2 regions of the Exiguobacterium sp. s70 genome follow, and region 1 is predicted to be linked to the other one. Evidence: a T-box and tRNA genes for the amino acid it is inferred to sense, from the RefSeq annotation. Region 1 holds a T-box; the other holds one or more tRNA genes.
What was found. The T-box of region 1 lies ahead of KNP84_RS05745 (valine--tRNA ligase). A T-box ahead of a tRNA ligase gene usually reads a tRNA of that ligase, here a tRNA-Val.
Positions count from the first base shown of each region.

Region 2: it encodes a tRNA-Val, which carries the amino acid that the T-box ahead of KNP84_RS05745 (valine--tRNA ligase) is inferred to sense. The anticodon was not compared.

Region 1 covers NZ_JACSLV010000002.1:205,534-217,627, forward strand. Annotated here, with positions in the region: gene hemA (glutamyl-tRNA reductase) at 1-281, shown strand, start outside; gene hemC (hydroxymethylbilane synthase) at 342-1,259, shown strand; gene KNP84_RS05730 (uroporphyrinogen-III synthase) at 1,252-1,917, shown strand; gene hemB (porphobilinogen synthase) at 1,914-2,894, shown strand; gene hemL (glutamate-1-semialdehyde 2,1-aminomutase) at 2,891-4,195, shown strand; T-box leader at 4,243-4,462, shown strand; gene KNP84_RS05745 (valine--tRNA ligase) at 4,518-7,169, shown strand; gene KNP84_RS05750 (hypothetical protein) at 7,264-8,040, shown strand; gene KNP84_RS05755 (hypothetical protein) at 8,059-8,406, shown strand; gene KNP84_RS05760 (hypothetical protein) at 8,545-8,892, shown strand; gene KNP84_RS05765 (hypothetical protein) at 9,093-9,293, opposite strand; gene KNP84_RS05770 (hypothetical protein) at 9,290-9,466, opposite strand; gene KNP84_RS05775 (protein adenylyltransferase SelO) at 9,554-10,990, opposite strand; gene KNP84_RS05780 (bifunctional folylpolyglutamate synthase/dihydrofolate synthase) at 11,099-12,094, shown strand, end outside.
Region 2 covers NZ_JACSLV010000005.1:69,391-81,484, reverse strand. Annotated here, with positions in the region: gene KNP84_RS11855 (alanine/glycine:cation symporter family protein) at 1-6, opposite strand, end outside; gene yidD (membrane protein insertion efficiency factor YidD) at 136-411, opposite strand; gene KNP84_RS11845 (pyrroline-5-carboxylate reductase family protein) at 610-1,392, shown strand; gene KNP84_RS11840 (DUF554 domain-containing protein) at 1,429-2,133, opposite strand; tRNA gene KNP84_RS11835 (tRNA-Val) at 2,292-2,364, opposite strand; gene KNP84_RS11830 (GNAT family N-acetyltransferase) at 2,452-3,009, opposite strand; gene KNP84_RS11825 (DMT family transporter) at 3,077-3,391, opposite strand; gene KNP84_RS11820 (DMT family transporter) at 3,388-3,717, opposite strand; gene KNP84_RS11815 (TetR/AcrR family transcriptional regulator) at 3,729-4,307, opposite strand; gene KNP84_RS11810 (alpha/beta hydrolase) at 4,434-5,216, shown strand; gene KNP84_RS11805 (aminopeptidase) at 5,258-6,496, opposite strand; gene KNP84_RS11800 (YkvA family protein) at 6,610-7,017, shown strand; gene KNP84_RS11795 (YitT family protein) at 7,105-7,971, shown strand; gene KNP84_RS11790 (putative bifunctional diguanylate cyclase/phosphodiesterase) at 8,072-10,675, shown strand; gene KNP84_RS11785 (alpha-amylase family protein) at 10,716-12,094, opposite strand, start outside.

The DNA.
Region 1 (12,094 bases):
TTCAAGAAGAGACGATGGAAAGCCTCGAGCGCAAGCTCGATCATCTGTCGGACCGCGATAAAAAAGTCATCGGCAAGCACATGAAGTCAATCATCAACCAGATGCTTCGTGAACCGATTGATTACATCAAAGACGCCGCCGCGCAACCGGATGCGAACACACGCATCAATCAGTTCGTGGAGACGTTCGGTCTAGATGTCGACGTCCCTGACGCCGAACCGGAAACGGAAGAAGCCGAAGCGATGTCAGCGAAAGCACCACTTCGCGCCTTGATGCGCTAATACAAAACAAAAAAAGGCGGCGGATCTCGTCGCCTTTTTCTATGAAGGGGATAACCGATCATGCGTAAAATTATCGTCGGCTCACGCCGCTCACAACTTGCGATGACACAGACGAAATGGGTCATCGATCAATTGAAGAAAGCCGGAGCTCAAAACGAGTTCGAAATCAAAGAGATCGTGACGAAAGGGGACCAAATCGTCGACGTGCAACTCTCGAAAGTCGGCGGCAAAGGGTTGTTCGTCAAAGAGATTCAGCAACAGATGCTCGCCGGGGACATCGATTTCGCGGTCCACAGCATGAAAGACGTCCCGGCCGAGTTGCCGGAAGAGCTCTATATCAGTTGCATGCCGAAACGCGTCGACGCCCGTGATGTGCTCATCTGCGAGAACGGCTATACGCTCGAGACGCTCCCGGAAGGTGCCGTCATCGGGACGAGCTCACTGCGCCGCGGTGCCCAAATGCTCGCCGCTCGCCCGGACTTCGACATTCAATGGATTCGCGGGAACATCGACACGCGCCTCAAAAAACTCGAGACAGAAAACTTCAACGCTATCTTGCTCGCTAAAGCCGGGCTCGAGCGCATGGGTTGGACGGACCGCGTCGACTTCGAAGCGCTTGACGCCGATATGATGGTCCCAGCCGTCGGACAAGGCGTACTTGCCATCGAAAGCCGGAAGGACGACGCTGAAGTGACGGCAATTCTACAATTGCTCCATGACGACGTGACGGCGAAAGCCGCAACAGCGGAGCGGACGTTCCTCAAGGCAATCGAAGGCAGCTGCCACGTACCGGTCGGCGGTTATGCGACGGTCGATGGCGACGACGTGACACTCACAGGCCTCATCGCCTCGGTCGACGGCAAAGAAGTGCTCCGTGTGACGAAGACGTCGTCAGACGCGGTCGCACTCGGGAAAGACGTAGCAGACGATTTGCTCGGACGCGGCGGGCGCGAAATTCTCGCCTCGGTCAATGCGTGACGTCTGGTACACAGGGACAAAACGACTGACCGCTTCGCAGCGAGCCCGGCTCACCGCGAGCGGTCTTTCCGTTCATCACGTCCCGCTCATCGAGACGAGATTGACGCACAACCAGATGCCAATCAGCCGATTCGATTGGCTCGTCGTGACGAGCCAGACGGCGGTACCGGCGCTTTGTGACGTCCCGCGTGACGTCAAAGTCGCGGCCGTCGGCGAGAAAACGAAACAAGCACTCGAGGCCGTTGGATTCACCGTCGCGCTCATGCCGGAGACGTTTACGGGCGAGTCGTTGTTCCATGACCTTGCAACTGTCGTAAAAGCAGACGAGGTCGTCTTGTTCGCCCGGGGCGACTTGGCGAACACGGCGCATATGACGCAACTCGAAAACGTCCACGACTGGGTCGTCTATGAGACGATTGGCCGTGAACTGACAGAGACGGAAGTCGAGGCGCTCGAAGGAATCGAGGCGCTCCTCGTGCTCAGCCCGTCCGCCGTCCGGGCGCTCACGCCATATCTCGACCATTTCCACGGGACGTGGTACGCCATCGGTGAAGTGACCGAGCGCGCCGTCCGGGAAGTGTCGACGTTACCGGTCCGAGTGCCTGAGTGTTATACTATGGATGCATTAATACAGTGTATAGGGGAGGATTTTTCATGAACCAGTTTGACCGTCATCGTCGTCTTCGTTCATCGAAGTCAATGCGTGCACTCGTACGTGAAAATCATGTTCGGAAAGAAGATTTGATTTACCCGCTCTTCATCATCGAAGGGACAGACATTAAACGCGAAGTCAGCTCGATGCCGGGCGTCTTCAACTTCTCGCTCGACCGTCTCGAGGACGAGATCAACGAGATCGTCGACCTCGGTATTCAATCGGTGCTCTTGTTCGGCGTACCTGAACATAAAGACCCGGAAGGTACGGAAGCGTATCATGACCACGGCATCGTCCAAGAAGCGATCCGTAAAGTGAAAGCGTGGGCACCACAGCTCACGGTCATCGCCGACACGTGCCTCTGTGAATATACGTCGACAGGCCACTGTGGCATCGTGAAGAACGGTGACGTCGATAACGACGCGTCGCTACCACTTCACGTCCAGACGGCCATCACGCAAGCACAAGCAGGCGCTGACATCATCGCGCCGAGCTCGATGATGGACGGCTTCGTCGCCGCGATCCGTGAAGGACTCGACCAAAACGGTTTCAACCATATCCCGATCATGAGTTACGGCGTCAAGTACGCATCGGCGTACTACGGACCGTTCCGTGACGCAGCGCAATCGGCACCTGGTGAAGGCGACCGCAAAGGCTATCAGATGGACCCGGCCAACCGCCGTGAAGCGTTCCGCGAATCACAATCGGACGTCGAGCAAGGCGCCGACTTCATGATCGTCAAACCAGCGCTCGCGTTCATGGACATCATCCGTGACATGCGCGATTCGCTCGATATGCCGATCGTGGCGTATAACGTGAGCGGAGAGTACGCCATGGTCAAAGCGGCTGCTTTGAACGACTGGGTCGATGAGCAACGCATCGTCATGGAGACGATGGTCGGCTTCAAACGGGCCGGTGCGGACCTCATCGTCACATATTTCGCAAAAGACGTCTGTCGCTATTTGGAAGGAGACTACGCATGACCTACAAACAAACACGCTCAGAAGCGGCGTTCGAACAAGCACGTCCGCTCATGCCGGGCGGGGTGAACAGCCCGGTCCGTGCCTATAAATCAGTCGGCATGACGCCAATCTTCGCTGAACGCGGTGAAGGCTCACGCGTCTACGATATCGATGGCAACGAATATATCGATTACGTCCTCTCATGGGGACCACTCATCCTCGGCCACCGCGACCCTGTCGTCACGAAGGCGATTCAAGAGCAAGCCGAGAAAGGCTGGACGTTCGGGACACCGACCGAGCTCGAAACAAAAATGGCCGAGCTCGTCATCGAGCGCGTCCCATCAATCGAGATGGTGCGCATGGTCAACTCGGGTACGGAAGCGACGATGGCGGCACTCCGCCTCGCACGCGGTTACACGGGCAAGACGAAAATCTTGAAGTTCGAAGGCTGCTATCACGGTCACGGCGACTCGCTCCTCATCAAAGCCGGATCAGGTGTCGCGACACTCGGTCTCCCGGACTCGCCGGGCGTACCAAAAGACTTGGCGAGCCAGACGCTCACGGTGCCATATAACGATTTGGATGCCCTCCGCATCGCCTTCGAGAAGTTCGGCGACGATATCGCTGGTGTCATCGTCGAACCGGCGGCCGGCAACATGGGCTTCGTACCACCGCAACCTGGATTCCTCGAAGGACTCCGCGAAATCACGGAACAATACGGTTCGCTTCTCATCTTTGACGAGGTCATGACCGGATTCCGGGTCGGCTATAACTGTGCCCAAGGCTACTTCGGCGTGACGCCGGACTTGACGTGCCTCGGGAAAGTCATCGGCGGCGGCCTACCGGTCGGTGCCTATGGCGGGAAACGCGAGATTATGGAACAAATCGCGCCGCAAGGACCGATTTACCAGGCAGGGACGCTCTCGGGTAACCCACTCGCGATGATCGCCGGCTATACGACGTTGTCGCAACTCAAGCCTGAGCACTATGCTGAGTTCGAACGCAAAGCGGACCGTCTTGCCGAAGGCTATACGAAAGCAGCCGAGAAGTATAACATCCCGCACGACACGAACCGGGCCGGCTCGATGTTCGGATTCTTCTTCACGAACGAGAAAGTGACGAACTTCGAGAAGGCGAAGACGGCGAACCTCGACTTGTTCCGTGCTTACTATCAGAAGATGGCGGCGCGCGGCGTGTTCTTGCCACCGTCACAGTTCGAAGGATTGTTCCTCTCGACCGTGCATACGGACGAAGATATCGACTTGACGCTCGCAGCGGTCGACGCGACGTTCAAAGAGCTGCAACAAGAGTTTTCATTGTAATCTTGACGGAACCATCTTCTGTCGCTACAATTGTTTAACAGATACGATTAAAAGCTACGATGAGGAATAGTACGCCAACAACATCCTTTTTCAGAGACGCGGCCGCTTGGTGCGAGGCCGCGAAGGATGGTGCGGAAGTCGCCTCGGAGCTGACCTTTTGAACGAAGTAGGAAGGTCCGGTCCATCGACCGTTATTCGATTTTGAGGGCGCCACAAGTGGCGAACTAAGGTGGTACCGCGGAAGATACGGCTTCTTTCGTCCTTAGCGTTAAGGACGAGAGTAGCCGTTTTTTTGTCCACATTATTAGAGGAGGTTGGGCATATGACCAACGAGACAAACGAAATCACCATGCCGACGAAGTACGATCCAAGTGCGACGGAAGCGAAATGGTATGACTACTGGTTAGAGAACGACGTATTCAAAGCAGACGAGGACGATTCAAAACAGCCTTACACGATTGTCATCCCGCCACCGAACGTAACAGGGAAACTTCACCTCGGACACGCGTGGGACACGACGCTCCAAGATTTGCTGACGCGCCTCAAGCGCATGCAAGGCTATGACGTCCTCTGGCTCCCAGGGATGGACCACGCCGGGATCGCGACGCAAGCGAAAGTCGAACAGAAGCTCCGTGAGGACGGCATCATGCGTTATGACCTCGGACGCGAAAAGTTCCTCGAGAAGACGTGGGAATGGAAAGACGAGTACGCCGACACGATCCGTGCCCAGTGGTCAAAACTTGGCCTCGGTCTCGATTACTCACGTGAGCGCTTCACGCTCGACGAAGGACTCTCGAAAGCGGTCCAGGAAGTGTTCGTTCGTCTCTATGAGAAAGGCTTGATTTACCGTGGCGAGTATATCGTCAACTGGGACCCGGCACAAAAGACGGCCGTCTCCGATATTGAAGTTATTTATCAAGAAGTCGAAGGCGCATTCTACCACATGAAGTATCCGCTTGCGGACGGCTCGGGCCACATCGAGATCGCGACGACACGTCCGGAGACGATGCTCGGCGATACGGCCGTTGCCGTTAACCCGAAAGATGAGCGTTACGCGCACCTCGTCGGCAAGACGATCATGCTTCCGGTCATGAACCGCGAGATTCCGATCGTCGCTGACGACTACGTCGACATGGAGTTCGGTACAGGTTGCGTCAAGATCACACCGGCGCACGACCCGAACGACTTCGAGATCGGGAACCGCCACGAGCTCCCGCGCATCCTCGTCATGGACGAAGGCGGCAAGATGAACGAGAATGCTGGCAAGTACGAAGGGCTCGACCGTTTCGAATGCCGCAAGCAACTCGTCAAAGACCTAGAAGCAGACGGCACGCTCGTCAAGATTGAGCCACACACGCACTCGGTCGGTCACTCGGAACGTTCAGGCGCAGTCATCGAGCCTTATCTTTCGAAACAGTGGTTCGTCGACATGGAGCCGCTCGCGAAAGCAGCGCTCGAAGCGCAAGGACATGACGATACGAAAGTCAACTTCGTCCCAGAGCGGTTCGAAGGCACATACCTCCGTTGGATGGAGAACATCCGTGATTGGTGTATCAGCCGCCAACTCTGGTGGGGTCACCGCATCCCGGCTTGGTACCACAATGAGACAGGTGAGATTTATGTAGGTAAAGAAGCACCGGCGGATAGTGAGAACTGGCATCAAGATGAAGACGTGCTCGACACATGGTTCTCGTCAGCGCTTTGGCCGTTCTCGACGATGGGCTGGCCGGATACGGACTCGGCAGACTTCAAACGTTACTTCCCGACGAGCGCGCTCGTCACGGGTTACGACATCATCTTCTTCTGGGTATCTCGCATGATTTTCCAATCGCTTGAGTTCACTGGGAAGCAGCCGTTCAACGACGTGCTCATCCACGGTCTCATCCGCGACTCGGAAGGCCGCAAGATGTCGAAGTCGCTCGGTAACGGCGTCGACCCGATGGAAGTCATCGACCAATACGGCGCGGACTCGCTCCGCTGGTTCCTCCTTACGGGATCGACACCAGGGAACGACCTTCGTTTCTATTGGGAGAAAATCGAATCGACATGGAACTTCGCGAACAAGATTTGGAACGCGAGCCGTTTCGCCCTTATGAACATGGACGGCATGAAGTATGAGGAGATCGATTTGTCAGGTGAGAAGACGCTCGCTGACAAGTGGATTCTCACTCGCTTGAACGACACAATCGACCAAGTGACACGTCTCGTCGACAAGTATGAGTTCGGCGAAGCCGGCCGTTACTTGTACAACTTCATCTGGGAAGAGTTCTGTAACTGGTACATCGAGATGGCGAAACTCACGCTCTACGGTGAGGACGAGGCTGCGAAAGCGACGACGCGTTCAGTGCTCGCGTACACGCTCGACTCAATCATGCGTCTCATGCATCCGTTCATGCCGTTCCTCACAGAGGAAATCTGGCAGCACTTGCCGCACGAAGGCGACTCGATTGTCCGTGCGAGCTACCCGACACGCCGCGACGAGCTCCACTTCGCGGACTCGGTACCAGCGTTCGAAGCGGTCATGAACGTCATCCGTTCGGTCCGTAACATCCGTTCGGAAGTGAACGCCCCAATGTCGAAACCGATTCAGCTCTTCATCTCGACGTCGGATGAGGCGACACAAGATTACTTGAGCGCGAACGAAACGACAATCGGCAAGTTCACGAACGCGACCGAGCTCGAAATCGGACGTGGCTTGACGGCTCCTGATAAGTCGATGTCAGCCATCATGACGGGTGCGGAACTGTTCATCCCACTCGCTGACCTCATCAACTTTGAGGAAGAAATCGCCCGTCTTGAAAAAGAAGTGGCGAAGTACGAGAAGGAAGTCGAGCGCGTTCAGAAGAAACTCGGCAACCCAGGCTTCACTGGCAAGGCACCGGCTCACGTCATCGACGAAGAGAAGGCGAAAGAGAAAGACTACCTCGACAAACGTGACGCAGTCCGTGCGCGTTTGGAAGAGTTGCGTAAATAATGAATCAACCTTCTTTGGAGACCTGTTCTCCAAAGAAGGTTTTTTTGTCGTTTGGTGGAATTTAGGAGAGGAGACGAAACAAAGGTGGCGTGACATGAGACGAATCGGAATGATGTTAGGTTTGGCTGTGATGGGATTGAGTGGGTGTGTGGCGGAACGAGCTGAACCGATTGAACCGTCGGAATCAGGAGTGACAATTAATGAAAGTGCAGAAGAGACGTCTTCCAAGGATATTCCCGTAACGACGGACAAAGAAGTGTTCGGCTCGATGATTGAGGACGTGCCAAAAGGGACCGTTCGACTAGTTGATGCGGTCACGGCCCAATACACACTTCAATATACAGATGGTACGTCCGAGCGACCAGCGAGAGACGGTGTGTTCTATGAGACGGTCATCGATGATCTCGGGCTCATCGCCATTAAGTTACCAAACCGCGACGATTCGTTCGGCGTGTTCAACTATTCACGGGACGAGGAGTGGGGGTTGCACGGGATTCAAAACTTTACGATTCCCGAGGCGGCCGAAAAAGTCCGACACGGGTTGGACTTGCCTGAAGAAGAGCTGTTTGTCGCCAACTTCGAGATGAGTCAGCTCGAGCGGCCGGTGGAGATGTGGACGTTGTATGATGAGACGCAATGCATCACGATTTTAGTGACCGATGCGTCCAGTGTGGCCGACGGAGAATTGATTGACCGGCGAGACGATTCAAATGAGCGGTATCGCTTGAATCAACCGGAAGGGAACGGCTTGTTTTACGTAGACCAGGGCAAGCTCATCGTCGTGACGGGCAATGTGTCGGAAGAGGTGTTGCTCGACCTTTCGGACTCGCTACCGGAGGCGTGGTCGGTGGATTTTCCAATTAAAGAATAAATTGAAGCAGGCGAAAGGATGAGTTCTAATTTGCCAGTGCACGAATTTGATTTATGGGAACGAACATTGAAAGCACCTACACGTAATCCAGATTATAATGGCTACACTGAGGTTGATGATGATTTTATCCAAGAGCTTATGGAAGCGTGCTCGATTATGCGGACCTATTTTCATTCGTATCATCGTCCTGATCTCGGGCTGGATTATTACGGAATTACCCTCATCCCAAACGAATCGTTATCGATGTTTTATGACATCGTCACGCAGTCACGTGTATTCCATCGTTCAGAAGAGTTGAGCGATTTGGCGAGTCTCATCATTCAAGCCGAACGCGAAGGCAAAGACTTGGTTCATTTTGGGATTTAACGGACTAAGAAAATAATTATACATTGCCATTCGTTACATAGACTCTCATTGAGAATGCGTGTTAGGAACGTAGGTCGAAACTTGGTTAAGTCGATGAAGGTATTTAAAGTGTACATATTTTTACAGGGAGGGATGGCCATGCCATACACGCACGAATTCGGTGTATTGGATTCAACAAATCGTCAATCATCATATGATACGTATACACCTGAACACTTCGATTGTGTCTCGGTGGATGGGGAGTGGGTGGATGAGTTTATCGAGGAGCTGAACGAGATGCGCACGTATTTCCACTCCTATGACCGTCCTGGATTCGGATTAGACGAATGCGGGATCACGCTCATTCCATATGAGTCACTGGCGCTGTTCTATCAAGTCGTCAAAGCGATGATGTACACGCATGAGTCGGAACAACTGAATCGACTTATTTCCAAAATCACACAAGCCCAAGTAGACAAGAAGGACATGATTCATTTCGGACTATGAGTCTATAGAAAAGAACAACCCCGAGCATCGTCATCGATGTTCGGGGTTTCGTTTGCGTTCGATGTAGATTATGCCAAATACAGTGGCGGCAAACAAAACATGCAAGAGGAGCGGTTGAGGATAACCAATGCGGAATAGATGCATGGTATAGACGACATAAAGGATGCTTCCGAATCCTACCAAGACGGAATAAAGAACCTTCATACGTCTTCTTCCTCCGGTTCTGTCCAAAACGGAAGACGACCGGTTGTCACGAAATACGAGGACGTGAGCAGGACGCCGATTGCGAGTCCAGTTACTTGCGGCTGAATCGGCTGACCCGTAAATGACAGATAAAAACTGTAGACGAGATAGGACGTGGATAAGACGATGATTGCCATGAGCAAGATAGTCATCTTCATTTCGATTCATTCCATTCAAGGTTATTCAAATGTCTCATCAAGGTGGAAAAGGAAACAGCAAAGAAAAAGGCAGGCATTAGCCAGGCCCAGTCATCTATGAATGGTCCTTGCAATAGCTCGATTGACATCAAGCAGGCAAACCCTAACGCAATGAGTGAAGTGAGTAGAAGCATGTTGAACCTCCTAAAAGTGATGTTATCCACTTTACGATCGAAAATGAAAAAGGTTCCAAAAAAACCATCCTGCCGAAGCAGAATGGTTCACGTGCCACAAAACGTCTGATACGGATACGTCCGTGGTGGTCCTGGTGAGACATAGCGTCCATAGTCGGCTTCATAATCGTAAGGCTTCCGCAATACGTCGAGCAGTACTTGCGTCGGACCGAAGTCGCCGCGCTCGGCTGCTGTGAGGGCGGCCTCGACATGATGGTTGCGAGGAATGACGGCCGGGTTATGCTGACGCATGAGCCGGATGACGTCCTCATCCGGGAGACCTTGCTCTCCGAGGCGTTTTTGCCAAGCGGACAGCCACGCCTTGCCATCATCTTGCTTAGCAAAGGCAAGCGAATTTGTGTCGCCGAGTGTGAGCGCGCGGAACGTGTTCGTGAAGTCAGCCTCAGACTCCATCATGAGCCGGAGCAACTCGTCCGTCAGTTCATCGTCGCCATCTTTTCGGACGTAGAGCCCGATTTTATGGGCGAGGCCAGTAAAGTATGCCTCTTTATACGTTTCCGTGTAGTCGTTCAACAATTTGTTGGCGATATCGACGGCGGCCTCTTGTGTGTCAGCGAGGAGCGGCAACAGCGTCTCGGCGAGGCGGGCCAGGTTCCACGACCCGATATACGGCTGATTCGCATAGGCGTAGCGTCCCTCACGGTCGATGGAGCTGAAGACGGTGTTCGGGTGATACGTATCCATGAATGCACATGGTCCGTAATCAAGACCTTCACCGCTGATGAACGTGTTATCCGTGTTCATGACGCCGTGGATGAATCCGACGAGTTGCCAATCCGCGATGAGCTTCGCTTGGCGGGTGATGACGCGGCCGAGGAACTGTTCATAGCGATTCGGCTGTCCTTCAAGATCAGGGTCGTGGCGCTGAATTGCATAGTCGGCGAGAGCGATGACGTCATCAATCGAGCCGGCCGCAGCGGCGTATTGGAACGTACCGACGCGTAAGTGGCTCGCCGCGACGCGCGTCAAGATGGCACCATGCTTCGGTCCTCGACGCATGATCGGCTCACCGGTCGTGACGACGGCGAGCGTCCGGTTCGTCGGGATGCCGAGGGCGTGCATCGCCTCACTGATGAGGAATTCGCGCACCATCGGTCCAACGGCGGCCCGTCCATCACCGCCACGCGAATACTCGGTCGGACCTGAGCCTTTCAATTGAACATCGAAACGCTTTCCGTTCGGGGCGACATGTTCCCCGAGCACGAGTGCTCGTCCGTCACCGAGCATTGTGAAATGGCCGAACTGGTGGCCGGCATACGCTTGCGAGAACGACGTGTCCGTCTGGCGATTCCCAGCGAAGAGCGAGATGTCTTGGCGTACCTCGGCGTCGAGGCCGAGTGTCTCGGCGAGTGGTTCGTTCCAAAGCACGAGCTCGGGCTTGTCGACCGGATGGACCGGTCCCCGGTCGTAAAAGATGTCACGGAGATCGAGGTAGGTCGCCTCGAAGTTCCAATTGGTTGTCATGGTGATTCCCCCTTCTTCGCCTCGAGTATAGCACAGCCGATTCCGTGCGTAGCGCTTCGCGAATTTTGGTAAGATGAGAGGGAAGTGTGAAAACGGGAGTGATGGAAGATGGAGACGAGACAAGATGTATTTGATTGGCTACATGGCCAGCTACGGTTCGGGATTAAGCCGGGCTTGAAACGAATCGAGTGGATGCTGAACGCGCTACAAATCAAGGAGTTACCGTCGATTCACGTGGCGGGGACGAACGGGAAAGGGTCGACGGTCGCCTTCTTGCGGGCCATGGCGATGAAACAGGGCTTGAACGTCGGGACGTTCATCTCGCCATACATCATCCAGTTCGAGGAGCGAATCATGTTGAACGGGGAACCGATTCGAGAAGAGGACCTCGTCCAAATCGCCAACCGGGTCCGTGACTGTGCGAGCTCGTCACCGGAGACGTTGACGGAGTTCGAGCTGCTGACGGTCATGGCGTGGCTCTATTTCCATGAGCAACAGCCTGACCTCGTCATTTGGGAAGTCGGGCTCGGAGGACGTCTCGACTCGACGAACGTGTTGCAGAAGCCGCTCGCGACCATCGTGACGTCGATTGGACATGATCATCAAGGGATTCTCGGCGACACGCTCGAAGAGATTGCCCTCGAGAAGTTCGGTATCATGAAGTCGGGTGTGCCGATGTTCCATAGCTTGACGGAGAAGCGGTTGATTGAGTTGCTCGAACAACAAGGGGAGACGATGGATGCGCCGATTCACGACGTCACGCCGCTCGTCTCATTCGTAGAGGATGGGGCCGACACGGTCGTCACGTATGATGGGATGCCTCCGGTGACACTCGGATTGACCGGACACCATCAAGCGTATAACGGAGCGTGTGCTGTCGCCGTCGCGCGCCATCTCGGCTGGAGAACAGAGGCGATTCAAGCAGGACTCGAATCGGCGCAACATCCGGGGCGTTACGAGCTGATTTCGAGACAGCCTCGTATCGTGCTCGACGGGGCGCATAACGCGGAAGGCGTCGCCGCACTCGTCGAACAGCTGAAACTTGAGCGTGACGTGACCGTCCTTGCCGCCATTCTTGCCGATAAGGACCGGGAGGCGATGGTC
Region 2 (12,094 bases), on a different contig from region 1:
ACTCATATTGAATTCCCCTTCCCCTTATGTAATCGTACCCCTCTATTTTTTCAGAATACTTAGAAGATTGTCAAAAGTATTGTAATAAAACAACGATTTGATTTTTAAGCTGTATCTAAAACAGCGAGCCGCCGGTTAGACGTCTCGCTGAGAAGGGGGTTTTTCACGTTGTAAAGGGGCGCGCCAATCAAATTCATCCGGCACGTAGTCGAGTCCGCCTGAATGAAACGGTTGGCACCGCATTAAGCGGCGAGTCGTCAAATACCCACCTTTAAGGGCACCATGCTTTTCAATCGCCTCGATTCCATAGTGCGAACACGTCGGATAAAAACGGCAAGTCGGCGGTTTCAACGGCGAGATGAACCGTTGATACCCTTGAATCCCCCGCACTAACACTCGTTTCACTCTCATCGCCTCCAGTTTGATTACTGCCATAATAGCTTGCCCGGGCCAGCTTGTCATCTATGGTGCATGCGACAATCAAATGACAAATCGCTCATCTTTTTTTCCTTTGTTTTACAATTTGAGCACGATGGGCGCTATTTGTTGCGTCATTTGTTATGATAAGCAACATGTATACGACCGAATCTATATGAAGAGGTGACGAGAATGAATATTTTAATGGTAGGTGCAGGATCGATGAGTGAGTCACTCGTACGCGGATGGCTTGCCTCAGGTGTGTCGCCTGAACAAATCACGATGACGAACCGGAGTGATCGGACACGTTTGACAGCGTTACAGGCCGAGCTCGGCGTGCAAATCGTCGACGAAGAGGATGTCAACGCGTATGACATCGTCGTCCTCGCGATGCAACCGGACGGGGTCATTCCTTACGTGCAATCTAAAACGTGGAGCACACCGCTCCTCGTCTCCGTAGCAGCTCATATCGAACCGAGCGAGATTGAAGAGGCGTCAGGTCTCCCTGCCGTCTGCGCGATGCCGAATACCCCAGTCGCTTATCGGAGCGGCATGACCGGACTCTGGTTCGGCCCAGAGACCGATGATACGGTCCGCGAAACCGCGACGGCGCTGTTTGAACGCGTCGGACGGACGGCCGTGACGGATGCGAAGACGATGTCCGCCTTCATGGCTGCCGCTGGATGCAGTCCCGCTTTCTTTTATGAAATCGTCGGTTCGATGACGCCCGTCTTGACCGATGCCGGTTTCGATGAAGCGACGGCGCGCCAAATCGTCGCCCAGGCGATGAAAGGATCGGCTGAACTGTTGCTTCACGAGACACGCCCGACGAACGACTTGATTGCGGACGTGGCCGCGCCAGACGGTCCGACCGACCGCGGTGTCGGTGTGCTTCGCTCGCGCGATTTAGCAGACGTCATGGCTTCTGCCCTTCGCGAAAGTGCGAGAGAAGAAGTCGAACAACCGAAGAATTGAAAAAATCCGAGAAACGCATCGCGTCTCTCGGATTTTTTATTGGACGATATGTAAAATCGAGACGATGACCGCGACCATCAAGATTCCCGGCAATAAGTTCGCGACGCGAATCCGCGTGATGCCGACCAAATTTAAACCGATTGCGACGATCATGACACCACCGGTCGCCGTCATCTCTAAAATAAAGTCATCCATGAGCGACTCCGGGATGAACTTCATGATTTGAATAGCGAGCAAGGCGATTGCCCCTTGGTATAAGAGAACCGGGACAGCCGAGAACATGACCCCGATGCCGAGCGTCGAGCTGAGGACGAGTGCCGTGAAACCGTCAATCAATCCTTTCGTATAGAGGACGTCATGATCCCCGCGTAATCCGCTGTCGAGCGCGCCGATGACGGCCATCGCCCCAATGACGAAGATGAGCGTCGCCGTGATGAAGCCCTCGGCGATACTTGACTTGCTCTTGCCCCCGAGGCGGCGTTCCAATTGATAGCCGACCTCGTTCAACTTCTCATCGAGCTTCCACCATTCGCCGAGTGCGGCCCCGATGACGAGACTGCCGATGACGATTAAAAAGTTCTCACTTTTCATCCCCATTTGAACGCCAAGCAAGACGACGGCGAGACCGATGGCTGCGGTGACCGTCTCTTTCATTCGTTCGGGGATGCGGTGAAACAAGAGTCCAAGTAATGTGCCAATCACGATCAACGCCGCGTTGACGATTGTTCCGGTTAAGACCATCGTATAATTCCCCGTTTCTGTATGTATTGAGAGGAATATACCAACTGTTTATGTAGGCTGTCAATTGAAAGAAAAACAAAAAAAAGCCACTTCTCGCAAGAAGTGGCGTCGCGGAAACCCACGTTCCTATGGGTTTCGCATCGGGTTTGGCACCCAAGTGATTCTGACTGGGCTCGAACCAGCGACCTCTACCCTGTCAAGGTAGCGCTCTCCCAGCTGAGCTACAGAATCAGGTCGTGTCCTCTCTTAAGGACACTATTAATATATCAAGAAACTAATGCCTTGGCAACTGTTTTTTAAAACTTTTTTTTACTTTTTTTAACGCGTCATTTCTTCCCGTTTCATATGGCGGCACAACCGTTCTAAATCACCGGCATATACCGAGACGAGCATGCCTTGATATTCGGTATCCCGATCCCAATGCAGTCCGTTCGCTTTCGCGACCCGTTGCGATGGGACGTTATCCGGATGAATCAAGGAAATGATCTCTTTCTCACCTTCTTCGAACGCATGACGCATGAGACGAGCCGCTGCCTCGCGTCCGTAGCCCATATGCCAATGCTTCGGCGCCAACCAATATCCGACTTCAAGTTCAATCGTGCCGTCGAGTTCATGGAGCAACGTGCCGGCATGACCGATTGGCTCGTCATTTTCATGCGACATCAATTTGAGCAACCCGGTTTGACGACCCGTCTGATAGCGGGCCAACTGGCGCTCGAACCATTCGATCGTCTGTTCATCCGTATATGGCTTTCCATCCGGGCTAATGAAACGCATCACGCGCGGATCTTGGAGTAGCGATTTCACGAAATAAAAATCAGCAATCGTGTAAGGTTCGAGTCGTAGACGCTCGGATTGCAGTTTGATATGACTCATCGTCCCCGCCCCTTTCGTTCACAGTCTGAACTATTCAATTCCCGTTTTTATTCGAAGCTAATCCTGATCACGCGACAACTTTTAATCCGATGACACTCCCGATAATAAGCAATAAGAAGAAGATACGCCACCGGTCCCGCGATTCGTTCAAATACAGCATGCCGAGCACGACGCCGCCGGCCGCCCCAATCCCGACCCAAATCGAATATGCCAGCCCGAGCGGGAGCGTCTCGAGAGAGCGCGACAACAAATAAAAACTTAAGGCAAACGTTCCGACGGACAAGATCGACCATTTAACAATCTGATAGCCTTTCGATTTTCCCATCCAAAAGACCGCCATCATCTCGGCAAGACCCGCGCCAATCAAAAATACCCAACTCATGCCGATTCTCCTCCTGTCACTTGTTTCAGTCCAATCACACCGATGAGGAGCGTCGCGATAAAGACGAGCTTCATGCCGGTCAGCGCCTCATCGAACAAGACTGCACCGACGATGACCGTTCCGACGGCCCCGATGCCGGTGAACACTGCATAACCGGTCCCGGCCGGTAACGTCCGGAACGACATCGCCAACAACCCAAAGCTCACAACTAATAAGAGAACGGTCACCACGCTCGGACCGAGCACCGTGAAGCCGTTCGACAGTTTCATCGTCGTGGCCCAGACGATTTCAAGCAGGCCGGCTAGAATGAGCCAAACCCAGGCCATTTGATCTTGTTTCATGTCCATCCGACTCCTTTCTTATAGATGGTGAATGCGGCCTGTTGCCGCTTGACGCGATTCGTCTCGAGCGTGAAGAGTGAGATGAGCGCGCCGTCGAGAAAACAATAGTAGGCATCGTAAACGTCCTCGAGCGACTGTTCGGGTAACGCCCCTTGCTCCATCGCCAATCGAAACTGTTCTTTCTCAAACGCTTGCAAGTCCGTCTCGACCGACCCGAGCGTCGTCTCGATGAACAATCGCAATTCAGGCGGCGGGACGAGCAACATCCGCTTCGTCAGCATCCATGTCTCCTCTTCTTCAAAGAAGCGAATCAACGTCTCGACGATGGCCTCGATCCGTTCGAGCGGTGCCGCGCCCTCAGTGGCGTCCCGCGCTTCTCGCCAGACGCGATCGTAACGATCTGCCATGTCCTCGACGACTTGTTTGAACAATTGCTCTTTTCCTTCGATATGGGCGTATAGCGACGCTTTCTTAATGCCAACATCCTCGGCGAGTGCCGCTAATGATAGTCCTTCATACCCTTCAAGCGCAAAGCGCCGCCGTGCCGCCAGCTCGATTCGTTGTTTCGTATTCATCCGTCATCGACCCCTTTCTTCATTATCACTTTACCTAACGAACGGTAGGTAGTCAAGTGTCGCGATTGCATTTCTCGTCCACACCCGGCAAACTAAAACCAGTTGACTGCGAAAGGAGCGCTTTATATGCTCGACCAATTCAGCTTCACCTTACCGACCGAGGCCATACGTGGCCGGAAGCGGATTGTCCGTGTCTATCGTCCCGACTTCGTGTCGGCTGACGAACGAATCCCGGTCCTCTATATGCACGACGGTCAAAACGTGTTCGACGGCAAGACCGCCACGATCGGCGAAGGTTGGTCAATCGACCGCCACATCGAGGACTTGCAATTGCCGCTCATGGTCGTCGCCATCGCGAGTGCCCCGGACTGGCTCGACCGCTACGATGAGTATTCGTTTTATGAGGATGAGATGCTATATCGCCGAATCGGGCCGGAACTCGCCAAGACACGGCCCACGCTCGGCGGGAGAGGTCGGGCTTACGCCGACTGGCTCATGAAAGAGTTGAAGCCGTGGATTGATGAACGCTACGCGACCGACCCGGACGACGTCGGCGTGATGGGCAGCTCGATGGGCGGGGTCATCTCGCTCTATATGATGACGGCCTATCCGTCCATCCGGCGCGTCGGCTCGCTCTCGACAGCCGCTTGGGCCAATCTCGACTCCCTCATTCGGGATGTGAAGCAGGCCGATGTGACGGCGCGTCTCTATATGGACATCGGGACGAACGAGACGAGCGGACCGATCACGCCCGAGGATTACCTCTATACGAACGCGAAACTCGTCGAGACGGTCGCACGAACAGGGATCGCCTTCCGCTATGAAGTCGAGCCCGGTGCCGTCCATAATGAAATCGCGTGGCGGCGTCGGCTACCGAACGCCCTCGCCTTCCTCTATGAATTGACATAAAAAAGAGACGAATTCCACGAAGGGATTCGTCTCTTGCTTGATTAAATGACCCAGTTGCCGTCACGCATGATAGCTTCGCGTGAACCGTCTTCGAGTTCGCCGTCGATGTTCATCTCGGCCGAGCCGATCATGAAGTCGACGTGTGTCATCGAGTCGTTCGCACCGTTCTCGGCGAGCTCTTCAGCTGACATTTGCGGTCCGCCTTCGAGACATGTCGAGTAGGCGCGTCCGAGCGCCAAGTGGCATGATGCGTTCTCGTCGAACAACGTGTTATAGAAAAGGAGACCCGAGTTCGAGATTGGTGAGTCGTCCGGCACGAGCGCAACTTCTCCGATACGACGCGCCCCTTCATCGAGGTTCAACAACTCATCGAGTGCCTGTTGGCCTTGTTTCGCTTCCGCCTTCACGACTTTCCCGCCTTCGAACCAAAGCGTGAACCCATCAATCAAGTTGCCGCTGTAGCTGAGCGGTTTCGTGCTCGAGACGTGTCCTTCGACCGAATCTTTATCAGCGAGCGTGAACACTTCTTCGGTCGGCATGTTGGCGATGAAATCGACGCCGTCGATGTTCGGACCGCCGCCGCCAAGGAAGACGTGCTTCTTCGGCAAGCCGATCGTCAATTCCGTGCCCGGTGCCTTGTAGTGGAGCTTCGCATACTTCTTATTCGTGAGTAATGTCGCTCGTTCACGGAGCGATGTGTCGTGCGTATCCCACGCCGCAACGACATCCGCTTGGTCCATTCGCGTCGCTTCGAAAATCGCTTTCCAAAGGGCCGGTACAGCGTCTTCACGGTCTGGGAAGACTTTCTTCGCCCACGCTTCCGAAGCGCCAGCGACGATTGACCAGCTGACGTTGTCGCTCATGACGTATTTACGCCATTTGGCAAGTGCCACGCCGGCAGCACGATTCGAGTCCGCGATGCGTGATGACTCAACGCCGTTCAGTGCGTCCGGGTCGTCGCTGACGATTGATAGGAAGGCTGTCTTCTCTTCGGCCAATTGTTCAAAGCGTGCCTTGAGCCATTCCGGGTATTCTTTGAAGGCATCCGCCGGGGCGTTGAAGTAACGGACTTTCGTCGTCTCTTCGTCGCTCCAGTTGACATACACTTGTTTCGCGCCAGCCGCGTAAGCTGCTTTCACGATTTGACGGACGAGCGGTGCTTGGCTAATATCAGCTCGGACTTCGAGCTGTTGGCCCGGCTGAATGTTGACGCCTTTTTTGACGGCAAGCTCAGCGTAGCGGGCAAATTCTGCCTCGGTCGGCATGGTTACAGTAGACATATGTACAGTTCCTCCTTTTTCACTTATTTCTATTTTCTTAAATTTTCGGAAAAGTTGCAACCAAATCGCAAAAACGGGCATATTAGTAGATGAAGACAGAAGGAGGAATATACATGTCAGATTGGAAAACGACGTACACACACTTTTTAACAAGCGCGACCGAGGACTATACCAACAAAGAAAAATTGGGTGACCTCTTGGTCCAAGGTGAACTCGCTCTCGCTAAAGTGACAGTCGATGTCGCGTCAAGCGAGATTAGCAATATCGAACGGGAAGAAGAACTGACGCTCTACTTCCAAATGAAACAGTTGCTCAATATGTTGCGCGCCCTCTATAACGACCAGTTCGAGATGCAGCCAGACAAACAGCATGCCCTCGTTGCCGCCGTCCTCTACTTCGTATCCCCATTCGATGCGATTCCGGATGACGCTCCGCTCGGCTTATTCGATGACGCTCAAGTCATCGATTACGTTCATGAACAGCTCGCAAGTGATATCGACCGCTTCCATAATGAATTGTAATCATTCGACGCTTGAAATTCCGACATCGTCGGAGTACGCTTGAATGAGTTTATTTCAAAGGGGGCGTATGGCGCCTAGCCATTATCTATGTACGCAAAAACTAGAAAACGGATCGCCGTCGAGACGACCTTGTTCATCATCGCCGGAACGATTCTACAATCGATTTTTGTCGGTCTATTGCTCAAACCAAACGAAATCGGGTCCGGGGGTATCGTCGGGATCACGTTGATCGTCAATGAATTGTTCAACACGCCGATTGGATTCACGCAACTCGTCTTGAATATCCCGCTCTTCATCGTCGGGATTAAATATCTGGGGAAACGGTTCATTCTCATGACCGGCCTCGTCGTCGTCTTATCATCCATCTTGATTGACACGTTGCCCGTGCTCATCCCGCCGACACCGCTCGATGACCCGCTCGTCGCCTCGGTGTTCAGTGGGATTGTTTCCGGCCTCGGGCTCGCCCTGCTGTTGTTCGCAGGCGCTTCGACCGGAGGACTCGACATTCTCGGGAAAGTCATTTATACGAACAACCGGAACTTATCACTCCCGAAAATCTTTTTGACACAAGATATCATCGTCTATATCCTCGTGTTCATCACGTTCGACATTAAAGCGGTCATGTATGCGCTCGTTCTCAGTTTCGTCCGGTCGCGGACGTTGTTGACGATTCATCGGTTCTTCTCGGCGCAGAAGCAGTGTTTCATCATCTGTAAGAAAGCCGATGAAATCAACCTCGTCATCAAGCAGAACTTGAAACGCGGCGTCACGATTATGGACGCGACCGGCGGTTACTCGAACGACTCGAAGAAGATGTTGTATGTCGTCGTCCAGAACAACGAAATTCCAAAACTGCGTCAAATCGTCTCCGAGATTGATTCAGAAGCGTTCGTCACCGTCTCCGAAATCGATTCGGTCGTCGGTAACTTCAAAGAACATTCGTATACACTTTAATCGACAGCGAGTTGCTGTCGATTTTTTTGTGTAACAAACGCATGAACAATCCGATAATAATGGTGAGCCTCTTAGACATATACAGAAGGAGGTGCATGAGTTGACCAACCACTCGTTGCGCCAAACAGTCCCCGCTTTGCTCGTCGGGACCTTTTTTCTCGGACTTTTATTGATTCTGTTCACCCCTTACGCCTTGAGGGAGACGAGTTTGTTCGTCTATTTCACGGCGGTCACTCTCGTCGCGACCGTCTTCAGCGCGACGGCCGTGTTTCAAAATCGTGGGATGCGACGCTACATACATTTACTGATTAGCGCCGGCAATGTCTGCTTCATCGCTTATTTGGTCGGACACCATTTTGGCACATCGACAGCAATCAACCATATGCCGTTCATTCAGAACTTTTTTTATTTGATTATGTCGCTGATTGTCATCACGCAATCGATTGAAATTCGGACATTGAAACTGCGAACATTCGACATTTTCGCCTTGTTCAGTTTCGTGTTGATCGGGGCGTTGCATCTGTTCATTTATTCGAACGACGGTGGGCGTTATGCGGCTCACTTGAACGGGTTTGAAGAACAGATGGTGTTGATTAGTCTCTACATGATGCTCGGCTTCCTGTACTTGAATCGCATCACCTCGGTCGGCCAAACGTTCCGTGTGCTCTTGTTGATCGGCATTCTCGGCTTCACGACCGCCTCGATTTTGAACCAATTGCTCATCTTCAACGGCATCGGCCATGAGTTGGTGCACCTGCTTCAAGTGAGTAGCATCTTTATCATTTCAATCAGCTACGTGTTCGATGAATCGAGAGAAGATGCCCTCGTCTATGACTCCGTGTTCGACTACGTCGTCTATAGCGCGATCGTCATGCTATTCATGCTCGCCTCGGATCGGCTGCTCGGCACATCTGTGCTCGACTCGATGACGGCGAACGCCGTCTTGTTGCTGCTCATCCGTCAGTTCGTCGTCGCCAAACAAAACGCATTGATCAGTCACCGTTTACATACCGTCAATACCGACCTCGAAGTCGCGGTGACGACGAAGGCGCATGAACTCGAGGTCCGCGAACAACAGTATCGCTCGCTATTCGCCTATCATGCCGAACCGATTTTCTTGTTCGACCTCCATGGCGAAGTATTGTCTGTGAACGAGGCCGGCAGCTCGGTGCTTGGTCATGATACGGAAACGTTGATTGGCTCCAACATTTTAGACATTATCGAACAAAAAGACCGGTCCGCCTATGCGACCGTGTTGCACGATTTAACGAACGGTCGCCCCCGGACGCTCGACGTCGATGTCGTCACCGAAGACGGGGCGAAACGGGTGTGGCAGTTGATGAACATTCCGATGATTATCGACGGCGAAGTCGAAGGCATCTATGCGATCGTCAAGGACATCACGCAAATGATCGTCCAACAAGAACAGATTTATTATCAAGCGAACCATGACAGTCTGACCGGGCTTCATAACCGCTACGCCCTGCAAGAACAGATTGAACGGCTGATCGCGGAAGGACGTCCGTTCTCGCTCATGTTCTCCGACCTCGACGGTTTTAAAGAAATTAACGACCAGTTCGGCCATCATATGGGTGACGAGTTGTTGCAACATATCGGTAAACGTCTGCGGGGCGCCTTGTTGCCGAACGAGTATGCGGGCCGGCTCGGTGGTGACGAATTCATCGTTGTCGCCGAGCATGACGACGATGAGATGCTCGTCGAACGGTTACGGCGCTCCGTCTATCGTCCGCCGTACTTCATGGGCGGGACGCTCGTCGAGATTCACGCGTCCATCGGTATCGTCCGCTATCCTGAACACGGTTCGACGCTCAAGCATTTGCTGTCGAACGCCGACCTTGCCATGTATAAGGCGAAGGACAAAGGACGCAACGAGACCGTTTTGTTCGCTCCTGAATTACGGGCCCACAAAGAAGAGCGCAAACTGTTGATGGAAGGGCTTGATACCGCCCTCGAGAAAGGCGAGATCTCGCTTTATCTTCAGCCTCAAGTTGACGCTTCGACGAAAGCCATCATCGGGGCGGAGGCGCTCATGCGTTGGCAACGAGACGGGGTCTTCATCCCGCCAAGCCAGTTCATCCCGATTGCCGAAGAGACGGGGCATATCCATGATCTCGGCCGCTGGATGATTCATGAGACATTCCAATTGATGTACGCATTCGAGCAAGGCGATATCGATTTACCAAAACTATCGGTCAACCTATCCGTCCGCCAACTGTTCGATGAGCACTTAATCGAATATTTGACGACGTTATTCGAACGGTTCCCGATTGAACCTGGCCGACTTAACTTCGAGTTGACCGAGACGGTCGCGGCCCATCAATCCGACCGCGTGTTGACACGGATTCTCGAGTTGAAGGCGCTTGGCATCAAACTGTCGATCGACGATTTCGGTACCGGCTACAGCTCGCTCGCCTACCTCGTCCGCTATCCAATCGATGAGCTGAAAATTCCGCGCGAGTTCACGATGCAACTCGAAGAAAACCGGGAGTATCAGACCGTCACCGCGACCATCGTCGCGATGGCCCGGCAACTAGGGATGGCACTCGTCGCTGAAGGTGTCGAGACCGAGTATCAAGAGAATTTCTTACGGAAAATCGGCTGTGATTCGATGCAAGGCTATCGCTATGCGAAACCGATGCCACTCGATGAGTTTGTTATTTACTATATGAAGCAGACGATGTAACGAACATGCCCCGAACCGGTATCCGGTTCGGGGCATTTGCTCATTTCATCTCATAAATCTTCACTTCGCCCGGCTTCAAATCGACCCACAGGTCCCAATTCTCATCGAACGAATGCTCGGCGTACGGCCATGACGTCGGTGAGTACACCATCTCGGCGAAACGGCTCGCGTTCCAGTTGCGGCGTCGCACCCCGTCGAGCGGGACTTTCCCTTGCAACGGTTGGTGCATATCCGTATTGGCCACGACGAGAAGCGTCTCGTTCGTATCCGGACGCAACCAAGCGAGGCCGATGAACGGCGCATCCATATGTGCCATGGCGAGTGGTTCGAAATGACTCGGGTTGACGAGGACGTCCAACCAACGACGACGCACCTCGGCCACTTGATGCATCAGTTCGATCATCTCGTCTCGCTCCGGATGATCCCAATGGAACTGGTACGCATCGAAGAAAGCAAGCTTTCCAAAGTATGGATCGGTCGGGAAGAGTTGATACGCTTCTTCCGGTCGGCAGTCGAGCCCGGTGTTCATCGGCTGTGTCTCATACAGTTCGAGTCCAGAGTTCGTCATCGGGACGCCGTTCGGTACGAAGCCGTTCAAGACGGTGAGCAAGCGACTCGCCTGCCGTCCCCCATCTCGTGTCGCGATACGGCGTGTGTCTGCCGTTTCTCCGGCCGCAAACACCGGTAACGGTAAGAAGCGCGAGTCGTATACGAATTGGTGCGTCTCATGTGTATCAAAGCGTGGCTCTTTATAGAACCCGTACCCGATAATCATGTTATAGCCCGCTTCTTTCGCCGCCCACGCACCGATTTCAATCAATTCTTCAGCGATGAAGCTGAAGTTGGCGTCGAGTTCACGCGGTTGCTGTAGAATCCGTTGCGCCAAATCGACCGGCAAGGCGTGCCCCATGTCGATGCGAGCTCCATCAATCCCATATTCACGCTGATAGTGCGGAATGATATCGGCAAGCATCGCCCAGAGCGGCTCGTTGATTTGATCGCCTCGGAATTGATTCGATTTGATCGAGTCGAACAAGATATAAGGTGCCAAGTTCGCTTCGCTCACGTAAGGCGCTGCCGCTGTCGGGTGGTCCAAGAACAGACGGAAATACGTCACATCCGACCATGGTGGTTGCGGGTCATTGATGCAATCGGAGAAGGCTGGAGCGGTCGTTAATCCGAACTCGCGCTCGATGACGGCAAGCAAGTTCTCTTCTGGATGCTCGAGCAAGTACGCTCTCACCGTCTCCCACTTGTCCGCATCGACGAGATTCGGTGCCATCGAGAAGCGACGTAAGTGCGCCCAGACGTCTTCTGACCCATAAATCATAGGTAAGAAAGCATGCTCTGGTTTCACGTTCTCACCAATTCCTGGTACGTTTGGCGGATGATAGTAATCGAGTTCGGTCACCGGAATCC